2 regions of the Alcanivorax borkumensis SK2 genome follow, and region 2 is predicted to be linked to the other one. Evidence: predicted binding sites of a transcription regulator. Region 2 holds the regulator's gene; the other holds the start of a gene.
The links. Region 2 encodes sigma-54, which starts transcription at its own class of promoters, with help from an activator protein. Its sites were predicted from a motif close to TGGCACNNNNNTTGCTNT; they were not measured.
Positions count from the first base shown of each region.

Region 1: glnK (P-II family nitrogen regulator) is a predicted target of sigma-54. The motif match lies at 2,932-2,949, and genes of this name have one in related genera.

Region 1 is NC_008260.1:2,866,973-2,872,565, forward strand. Features, by position in the region: gene ABO_RS12915 (class I SAM-dependent rRNA methyltransferase) at 1-944, opposite strand, end outside; gene ABO_RS12920 (ammonium transporter) at 1,171-2,418, opposite strand; gene glnK (P-II family nitrogen regulator) at 2,492-2,830, opposite strand; gene ABO_RS12930 (accessory factor UbiK family protein) at 3,142-3,390, shown strand; gene ABO_RS12935 (YifB family Mg chelatase-like AAA ATPase) at 3,558-5,054, shown strand; gene ABO_RS12940 (acyl-CoA dehydrogenase family protein) at 5,168-5,593, opposite strand, start outside.
Region 2 is NC_008260.1:609,355-614,947, reverse strand. Features, by position in the region: gene ABO_RS02890 (KpsF/GutQ family sugar-phosphate isomerase) at 1-137, shown strand, start outside; gene ABO_RS02885 (KdsC family phosphatase) at 138-641, shown strand; gene lptC (LPS export ABC transporter periplasmic protein LptC) at 638-1,195, shown strand; gene lptA (lipopolysaccharide transport periplasmic protein LptA) at 1,170-1,769, shown strand; gene lptB (LPS export ABC transporter ATP-binding protein) at 1,766-2,491, shown strand; gene ABO_RS02865 (RNA polymerase factor sigma-54) at 2,629-4,092, shown strand; gene hpf (ribosome hibernation-promoting factor, HPF/YfiA family) at 4,203-4,502, shown strand; gene ptsN (PTS IIA-like nitrogen regulatory protein PtsN) at 4,518-4,991, shown strand; gene rapZ (RNase adapter RapZ) at 5,098-5,593, shown strand, end outside.

The DNA of each region.
Region 1 (5,593 bases), 860 kb from region 2:
GCCAAGCCGTTCTTGAAATCTTTCTTGCGCTTGATAAACGCTGGCGGATCCAGAACTACCAAATCGTATTTTTCACCGTCAGCGATCAATTGCTTCATAGCCGCAAAAGCATCGCCCTGAATGCTCCCCACGGTATCGGCAACACCGTTCAGCTGCGCATTACGGTGCACATAATCCGTGGCGATTTCGGAACCATCCACACACGTCACCGATTCCGCCCCGGCCAATGCCGCTTGCACGCCCCAACCGCCACAATAACTGAACACATCCAACACACGAGCACCTTTGGCCAGCGCCTGCATTTTCTGGCGAGCAGCTCGGTGGTCATAGAACCAGCCGGTCTTTTGCCCTTCCGCTAAGGGCGCCACAAAAGCCGCACCATTTTCAGTGAGGCTGATTTCATCCAACAACTCGCCTTTCAACGCCTTGGTATAACGGTCTAAGCCTTCAAATTCACGGGCAACGGCTTCGTTCTTGGCGATAATATGGGTTGGCGCCAGCACCGCATCCAGGGCACTAACAATCACGTCAAGGTGGGCTTCCATGGCACCGGAACCGGTCTGCACCACCAGCACATCGTTGAAGCGATCCACCACTAGGCCGGGTAGACCATCTGCTTCGCCGTAAATCAACCGGTAGCAGGCATCGTCAAACAGTTGTTCCCGCAAGGTCAGCGCTTGCTCAATACGCTTTTTGAAAAAGCTACGCGACAGCGCCTGCTTCACATCACGGCTATACAGACGCGCCGCAATCAATGAATGCGGGCTAAGCAGGGCGCGCCCCAACGGTTTGCCACGGCTATCTTCCAGTACACAAGTACCGGCAGACAAATCCTTAAGCGGGGTATGTCGGGTATCAATCTCGTTGGCATAAACCCACAAGTGGCCCGCTTTCAGGCGACGTTCTTCATTTTTACGCAGGCGAATAACGGTTGGTTCAGTCATGGTGCACACATACTGCTGGCCGGAAAGGGAGCGATGATAGCATAGGGGAGGAATGGCACGGTCAACCACTGCGCAGTGCTGCGCACAAAAACACAAAGCGGCACTGGCAAGAAACGCCTATAGCCGCATTGTAGAAAACGCAAAAATCCGCCACTCACAAAAAAGCCCCGACCAACCGGCCGGGGCTTTTTTGTTGCATGACGCGTGTTGCTTGCTGCGCCTCTTATTAACCCTTAACAAACTCAGGGTAGGCTTCCATACCGCAGTCCGCGATATCCATGCCTTCGTACTCTTCTTCCTCGCTAACGCGGATACCCATTACCACTTTCAGGATGCCCCATACCACCAGGCTTGCAACGAACACCCAAGCAAAGATAGTCACTGCACCGATCAGCTGACCAGAGAAGCTTGCGCCACCATCGTCGGTCAGCGGGTTGGTGATCGGAACCAGCATCAAGCCGAGGAAACCAACTACACCATGCACGGAGATCGCACCCACCGGATCATCGATCTTCATCTTGTCCAGAGTCAGGATGCTAAATACAACCAGCACGCCACCCAAGGCACCGAACAGGGTTGCCTGCAAAGCAGTCGGGGTAGAGGGCTCCGCAGTGATCGCCACCAGCCCTGCCAAGGCGCCGTTAAGCAGCATGGTCAGGTCGGCTTTGCCGAACAAGATGCGACCAACAATCAGCGCAGCAATGGCACCACCGGCAGCAGCCGCGTTAGTGTTCATGAACACAACCGCCACCGCGTTGGAGTCACCGACACTGGACGTTGCCAGCACAGAGCCACCATTGAAACCGAACCAGCCCAACCACAGGATGAAGGTACCCAGTGCGGCCAATGGCAGGTTAGAACCCGGGATGGCGTGTACTTCACCGTTCGGGCCATATTTGCCTTTTCGTGCGCCCAACAGCAGAACACCAGCCAAGGCAGCAGCCGCACCCGCCATGTGAACGATGCCGGAACCGGCGAAGTCAGAGAAGCCCTGGTCGCCCAAGTTATACAAACCGAACACATCCGCACCACCCCACGTCCAGGAGCCTTCCAGCGGATAGATAATGCCGGTCATAACAACCGCGAAGATCAAGAATGCCCACAACTTCATCCGTTCTGCCACCGCACCAGATACGATGGACATGGCCGTTGCGACAAACACAACCTGGAAGAAGAAATCAGCAGATGGTGCGTAGGTAGCCGCTTCTTCTGCGCCAGCAACCCCGTCGCCCACAATCCCAGAAAGGAAAATAGCACCGTCATACATGATCGCGTAACCGCACACCATGTACATGATGCTGGCGATGGCAAACAGGGCCACGTTTTTGGTGAGAATTTCCGTGGTGTTCTTGGCGCGCACCAGGCCCGCTTCGAGCATGGCAAAGCCGGCAGCCATCCACATAACTAGCGCGCCACAGATAAGGAAATAAAACGTATCCAGCGCGTATTTCAATTCAAAAATTTGGTTTTCCACAATGCAACCCTCCGAAAATGGAAGCGTGTTCTCTTAAAGCCCTGGCATGGGTCAATTCAAAACACGGTAAAACTTAAATCGCGTCCTCGCCGGTTTCACCGGTACGGATGCGAATCGCTTGCTCAAGGGAGGTAACGAAGATTTTGCCGTCACCAATTTTGCCGGTATTAGCGGCTTTCGCGATGGCTTCAATCACTTGGTCCAAGCTCGACTCGGCGATGGCCACTTCGATTTTTACCTTGGGCAAGAAATCCACCACGTACTCGGCACCCCGGTACAGCTCGGTGTGACCTTTCTGACGCCCAAAGCCTTTCACTTCAGTAACAGTGATGCCCTGCACGCCAATCTCGGAGAGTGCTTCACGCACGTCATCCAATTTGAACGGCTTAATTACGGCAGTAACCAATTTCATTTTTTTCTCCTCAGCTTTCACCGCGTCCGGTGACGTCCGTTTCTCTTCGAGCCCCGTTATGGTTCCCGATCCACATCTTGCGCGAACGCTCTGACCCAATTAGTGCACGACCCATGCCAGTTTTAAAAAATCATGCTTTATCAGTCACTTGCATCACAGCCTGGATTCATCATCCAGCCCAAGCGCGCCATTATAGCGCACCACAATGGGGCAGGATCCAGGTTGGTGCAGAATGTCTGCCTGAGCAACCCGGTGCCTCACCCCCGCACACCGTGCTACCATCCGCGCATCATTACAAGGACGCCGTTGTTATGCCTGATCAACCCTTCATCGACCGCCTTATGGCCGACATCAGCCGCCGCCTGCCTACTGACCTGGGCGGGTTGCGTAGCGAAGTAGAACGCAACGTACGCGGCGTGCTGGCAGAAACCGTCAGCCGGCTGGATCTGATTACCCGTGAAGAGTTCGATATCCAGCAGCAAGTATTGCTGCGCACCCGCGAAAAACTGGAAGCGCTGGAGAAACAGGTAGCCGAACTGGAAAAAGCACAGGACGCCTGAACTACAGCACACTTTCACTGTGGAAGCTTGCCTGCAAGCGCCCCCGGCTGCAGCCATCGCTTGGTGCGCCCAGCCCTTTTCCTACAGCCAGCATCTACACCAGCCTACAGGCACCCTGACCCCCACCCCGTACACTGCTTCACAGCCCATTGAATTTGTGAGGTATCGTGACGCATGCGCTGCTATACAGCCGGGCACCGGTAGGTATTGAAGCCCGCACCGTGCGGGTGGAAACCCATCTAGCTCCGGGTTTGCCGGCATTTACTATTGTCGGATTGGGCGATACCGCGGTACGCGAGAGCCGCGACCGAGTACGCTCTGCGCTGGTTAACAGCGGCTTCGATTTTCCCCAGCGGCGCATCACCGTGAGCTTGGCACCGGCGGATTTACCCAAGGACGGCGGTCGCTTCGACCTACCCATCGCGCTGGGTATTTTGCTGGCCAGCGGCCAATTGGGTCGCATCGACACAGACCCATTCGAATTTATTGGCGAACTCTCCCTGAACGGTTCCCTTAGCCCGGTCCCGGCTATGCTTCCCTGTGCCCTGGCTTGCCAATCCACCGGCCGCACCCTGATCGTCCCCCGTGACAACGCCGACGAAGCGGCCCTCGCCGGGGCCGGCACCATCGCCGCCGACCAACTCGCACACGTTGCTGCCCACCTGGCCGGGCAAACGCCGTTGCCGCTGCACCACTGTGACGCGCCACTGGCTGGGGTCTATCAAGGTGGCTGCCTCTCGGAGATCCGCGGCCAAGCCCACGCTAAACGGGTGCTGGAGATTGCCGCAGCTGGCGGACATTCCATGTTGCTCTGCGGACCGCCTGGTGCCGGCAAGAGCATGCTGGCATCCCGCTTACCCGGGCTGGTGCCGCCACTGAACCCGAACCAGGCACTGGAAGTGGCCGCGATTTACTCTCTACGCCAGCCTCGTGACAGCAGCCTGTTTCATCAACGGCCTTACCGAGCCCCGCACCACACCGCGTCAGCAACCGCACTGGTAGGCGGCGGCAGCTACCCGCGACCAGGTGAAATATCCTTGGCCCACCACGGCATTCTGTTTCTGGATGAATTACCGGAATTCGACCGACGGGTATTGGAGGTCTTGCGCGAACCGCTGGAAACCGGTGAAGTCAGCATTGCCCGCGCCGCCCAGCAGCTCACCTTCCCTGCCCGCTTCCAGTTGATTGCGGCGATGAACCCATGCCCCTGTGGTTATTTGGGTGATCCTGAAAAAAGTTGTGGCTACCGCTGTGAAAAAGCCAAACGCTATCAGAGCAAACTGTCCGGCCCGTTGCTGGATCGCATTGATCTGCACCTGGACGTGCCCGCCGTGGATGCCAGCGAACTTCTAGGAGATAAGCAGGGAGAGGCCAGCCACACGGTCCGCGAACGGGTTAAAGAAGCTTGGCGCCTGCAATGGTTGCGGCAAAAGCAACTGAACCGAGAACTAAAAAACGACCAGTTGGAGCCTATGCTGCGCTCTCACCGTGATTGGTTAGCCGGCGTCATGCAGCGGCTGGGGTTGTCCGCTCGTGCCCTGCACCGCAGTGCACGGGTGGCGCGAACCATTGCCGACCTGCAGGGTAGCGACAACGTGGAGCGGGACCACCTTCGCGAAGCGCTAAGTTACCGGCAAAACCTTCAGCAAAAACAGAGCTCCTAACGCCCCTTTACGAAACGTCGCTACCGTACTGACGGCCAAAGCAGAAATTTTCTGCGATGGTTAACCACAACGCCACAACCGCAAGCGACGCGCATAGCAAACACACAGCGGCCCTACACTCGCCACTTAAAGAAATCACGCTTCTCTTTCAAATACAGACGCGAGAGCACCATTTTGTGCACTTCGCTAGCGCCATCTACCAGGCGCGCCTGGCGAGCGTAGCGATAGATCCACTCCAGCAGCGTATCCTTGGAATAACCACGGGCTCCACATAATTGAATCGCCGTATCTGCCGCTTTATGTAATGTGTCCGCCACATGAATTTTTGCCATGGCAATTTCTTTCTTGGCAAAGTCTCCTTGATCCAGCATCCAGGCCGCTTGCATGGTTAACAGCCGGCCCACTTCGATTTCCTTGGCCACGTCGCCCAGCATCCATTGCACGCCTTCGTGTTCAGCAAGGGTGGTGCCGAAGCTCATGCGATTTTCTACATAACTGGCCGCTTCTTCCATGCAACGCTTGGCCAACCCCAGCCAGCG
Region 2 (5,593 bases):
CCCAAGGTCATCTAGCCGCTGAAGCTTTACAAATCATGGAAAACCGCAAGATTAACGGCTTAATGGTTTGTGACAGTGATGGCAAACCGCTCGGCGCTTTCAACATGCAAGACCTACTGCGCGCGGGAGTAGTGTAAATGGCCATGCAACTGCCCCCTATAGATGTCCAGAACTTGCGCTTGATGGCGTTTGACGTGGATGGTGTGATGACCGATGGCCGTCTGCTGTTTGGCCCCAACGGCGAAGAGCTGAAAGTTTTCAATACCCTGGATGGCCACGGCCTGAAAAAGCTGGCGGCCAGCGGCGTCACCCTAGCTATCATTACCGGGCGCAACTCGCCCATGGTGGCCAAACGCGCAGCGGACCTGGGCATCAAGCATGTTATTCAAGGCCGCGAAGACAAGGGCGTCGCCTTGGAAGCTCTGGCTGACTCGCTGAACATGCGCGCCAGTGAAACCGGCTACGCTGGTGACGACGAACCTGACGTTAGTGCCTTGCTCTGGGCGCAACTGAGTTTTGCCCCAAACAACGCCCACGACTGCGCCAAAAATGCGGCAAATCACATCACTGTCCGTCGCGGTGGAGAGGGTGCGGTACGGGAAATCTGTGACGCCATTCTTGCCCTGCGGAGCCCGGCATGAAACGTCAGGGGCTATTAAGTGCCACCGGCATTCTGCTGCTGGGGCTGGTGATGCTGATGACCCTGCACGAGTGGGACAGCGCTCTGCCTGGCCAAGACAATGCGGTGGCTATGGCACCGGCAATCATTGCTGACCAGGTTAGCGCGCGAGCCTTCAGCGAAAAAGATGGTAGCCTGCAGTACCACTTAACTGCGGACAGTTTAGTGCAGTTCGACCACAATCCGCTCACCAAGATGCAAGCCCCAGTACTGATCATGGCCAACGACAAAGGCAGCTGGACCATCACTAGCGAGCAAGGCATCGTGCAAGAAGACGGCGACCTGATCTCTTTTCTTGGCAAGGTCAATGTGAATAATCCGATCCAGAAAATGACCGTGAATACAGAAGAACTGCATTTCAACAGCGACACTAACATCGCCACCACCCCCGGCGACGTAGAAATGCGGTTTGACTCCGGCCAGACCCGTGCTGGCGCCCTGGAAGCAGATCTCAACAAGGGCGTTCTGGAACTAAAACAAGGAGTAAAGAGTGAATTTGAAGCACCGGCTTCATAGCACCTGCAATCTCGCCGTACTGGCATTGCTTATAGCTTTCCCCTTGGGCGTTCAGGCCGCCCCCATGGAAGGCACGATCCAGGTCACGGCAGACAACGGTCGTTTCGAGCAGAGTGCCGGCAGCGGCGTGTACAGCGGCAACGTGGAACTGATTCAAGGCAAGCGCAAACTGTTTGCCGATGAAATGCGCATGTTCACCCAAAATAGCGAGCTGGTTCGGGTGGAAGCTACCGGCACCCCGGTGCGCATGGAAGAGGGTGAAGGCCTTAACGCCCACGCTGAAAATCTGGTTTACAATATTAAAGCTCGCACCTTGGTCCTGACCGGCGATGCCTACATCGAACACCAGGGCAACACTTTCGAGGGCGCCAAGGTAGAATACAGCCTAGACTCCAAGCGAGTGGACGCCAGCAGTGAAGGTGACCAACGGGTGCGGCTGGTAATCCCCGCCGAAAACCAGACAACCAATGCCCCTGTCGACGCGAATATTGAAGCGAATAACAGCAACCCAAACGACACCCAAAGTGAAGGCAGCGACAGCGCATCACCTAAGGCGGAGCCCAACACACCATGAGCCATTTACGCGCCCATCACCTAGCAAAAAGCTACAAGGGTCGCCGGGTTATCGAAGACGTTTCCCTGGATGTAGAAGCCGGCCAAATTGTCGGGCTACTGGGGCCCAATGGGGCCGGCAAAACCACCTGCTTCTACATGATTGTTGGGCTAGTGGAGGCCGATGCCGGTCGCATTGAAATCAACGACACGGACATTACCCACCTGCCTATGCACGGTCGCGCCCAGCGGGGGATTGGCTACCTGCCTCAAGAAGCCAGTATCTTTCGCCGTCTAACGGTGGAAGAGAACATCATGGCCATCCTAGAAACCCGCAAGGAGCTTAGCAAAGCAGAACGCCACGAGCGCATGGAAGGCCTGCTCAAGGAATTCCACATCGGGCACATCCGCGATTCGCTGGGGATGAGCCTGTCCGGCGGCGAGCGCCGCCGCGCGGAAATCGCCCGAGGCTTGGCCACAGACCCTGACTTCATTCTGCTGGACGAACCTTTTGCTGGCGTTGACCCCATCTCGGTTAACGACATCAAAGGCATCATTCGCCACCTCAAAGAACGCGGCATCGGCGTCTTAATCACCGACCACAATGTACGCGAGACCCTGGATATCTGTGACACCGCTTATATCGTCAGCGCTGGCCACATCATCGCCTCCGGTGACGCGGATATTATCCTTGCCAACCAACAAGTGCGAGACGTCTATCTGGGCGCCGATTTCAGACTATAAGGTCCGCCGCAAATCCTCTCTTCTATTGTGACTTGCGGTCATCCCTAGCACACAGTTTCACCTGGCACAAATATTGCTTAGCGTGTAGATAGACTGCTATCCTGGGTTTTTTGGGGACTAGCAGAATACTGAGCAGTATGAAGCCCACACTACAATTACAAATTGGCCAGCAGCTCACCATGACACCGCAGCTGCAGCAGGCCATTCGCCTCTTGCAGCTATCCACTTTAGACCTGCGCCAGGAAATCCAGCAAGCAGTAGAGAGCAACCCCCTGCTGGAATTGGCAGACGATTTCGGTGACGATGCCCTCCCCGAGCATGACGAAGAACGTCAGGATGAAGAGCTCGACACCGACCGTGATAACGCCCTAGAAGAACTGATACAAGACGAGCCCGAGGTGGAAACCGAATGGGATGACGTCTATTCCGGCCAGAGCACCAGCAACAGCGCCGCACTCCCCGACGATGCCGACGAATGGCAGCAACGACACGCCGTTTCCGGCAACTTACAGGACCACTTGCTCTGGCAGCTAAACCTCACCCCCATGAGCGATGTAGACCGGATAATCGCCATAACGATTATCGAGTCCCTGGACGACCGTGGTTACATCACTGCCCCCCTAAGCGATATCGTCGACATGGTGAATGCCCAGCCAGACCTACTCACCGAAGGAGACGAACTGGAGCACGATGAAGTGCTTGCCGTGCAGCACCGGTTGCAACAGTTCGACCCGGTGGGCGTCGCCAGCGTCAACCTAGCTGACTGCCTCGGCGTCCAGCTGCGCCAACTGCCAGCGGACACCCCATTGCGCGACGAAGCCTCTGCCCTACTGGAACATCTGAACCTACTAGAAAAGCACGATTACACCGCACTGCGCCGCACCCTTCAACTCTCTGAAGAGGTCCTTCTAGAGGCTTTATCCCTACTGCGCACCCTGGACCCAGCCCCCGGTGAGCAAATTGGCGAACCTCAAGTGGACTACGCCGTTCCTGACGTGATCGTCCGCCAACATCAAGGTCGCTGGCAGGTGAGCCTAAACGACGACGTCCTTCCGCGGGTCAACCTGCAACAGCAATACGCGAGCATTGCCCGTACCACCAGCGGTGAAGACGGGCAATATTTGCGCAATTGCGTTCAAGAAGCGAAATGGTTCATCAAGAGCCTGCAAAGCCGCCACGACACTTTGCTCAAGGTGGCCACCCGCATCGTGGACGTGCAACAAGGGTTCTTCGATTATGGCGATGAAGCCATGAAACCCCTGGTTTTGGCGGATATTGCCGATGCTGTTGAAATGCATGAGTCAACCATCAGCCGGGTCACCAATCAGAAATACATGATGACACCACGCGGCGTCTTTGAGCTGAAATATTTCTTTTCCAGTCATGTGGGAACCGACGGCGGCGGTGAGTGTTCCTCCACTGCTATTCGTGCCATTATTAAGAAACTGGTCGCTGCAGAGAATCCCCGCAAGCCACTCAGTGATAACAAGCTGGCGAGCTTGCTCAATGAGCAGGGAATCAATGTAGCGCGCCGGACCGTCGCCAAATACAGAGAAGCGATGAGAATACCGTCTTCTAGCGCCCGTAAACGTTTAGTGTAGAGCGCCAGAACGGACCCAGGAACGCGGGGAAAACCTTGCGAGGCCAGCCTGAAAGGCTGAATAAACAAGGTCTTTATCCCGGGTTTCTCAAACAGGTAAAGGAGCCAGCCATGCAAATTAATATCAGCGGTCATCACCTGGAAATTACCGATGCCTTGCGCACTTATGTGGGAGATAAATTTTCCCGCCTTGAGCGCCATTTCGACCAAATTACCAGCATCCAGGTGATTCTTTCCCCGGAACCCAAAAGCCACAAAGCCGAGTCCACAATTCATATTTCCGGGGCCGATGTCTTTGCCACCGCTGAGGCAGATGACATGTATGCTGCGATCGATAAACTGACGGACAAATTGGATCGTCAGATTCTTAAACACAAAGAAAAAGCCGTCAGCCACAAGCACGGTCACTAACCCAAAGCGACAATTATGCGAGTTCGCGAACTACTGACTCTGGCCCGCACCCATCACGGCGTGCAGGCCAGCAGCAAGAAACAACTGCTTGACCAGGTTGCACAGCTGGCAGCTGCCAGCTGTGGCAGCCTTAATGAGCAGGAAGTCTTCGACGCTCTGGTCGCCCGGGAAAAACTGGGCTCCACGGGCATTGGCGAAGGCATTGCCATTCCTCATTGTCGACTAGGACATTGCCAACAGGCTGTAGGCCTGTTGTTAAAACTAGAAACCCCCATTGATTTCGACGCCGTTGACGGTCAGCCTGTGGATTTGGTGTTTGTATTACTCGTCCCCCAGGACAACCCGGAACAACATCTCAAAACCCTCAGCCATCTGGCCTCCCTGTTCAACGACGAGACTTACCGTACAGAACTGCGACGCAGCATTGACAACCAGCAGCTCTACCAGGCGGCGATAGAATCTGAGGCAGAGTTACGATTGGCATCATGAAGCAACACAGCAGGCTCTCGCGCATTATGCCGCGCATCCAAAACACGTCCTCACCTATCGGTCTTGCGTTCCAATATACTGCGAGCCACCCGCGAGCGGTGCAACCATGAAACTCACCATTATCAGTGGGCGCTCCGGTTCAGGGAAAACCACCGCGCTGCAGGCACTGGAAGATCAAGGCTTTTACTGCGTCGACAACTTGCCAGTCGGCATGCTACCCACCCTGGCAAAACAACTCAGTGAAGGCGACCCCCCAATTGAGCGGGTCGCCGTTGGTATTGATGCTCGCAACCTCCCCGCCCAGTTACTGGCCTTCGACAACATTCTTCACGCACTTAATGAACAGCAGGTTCGCAGCGAAATCATCTACTTAGATGCGGATGATCACACTCTTCTTACTCGCTTCAGCGCTACCCGTCGCCGCCACCCACTGGGCACCGATCAACGCTCTCTGGCCGACGCCATCGGCCATGAACGTGAGCTACTGGCCAACATCCGCCAACGTGCCGACCTAGTCATCGACAGCAGCAACCATGACGTCCACACCCTGCGCAATCTCATGCGTGAACGGGTAGCTCGCCGTGAAGCCACACTGTCATTGC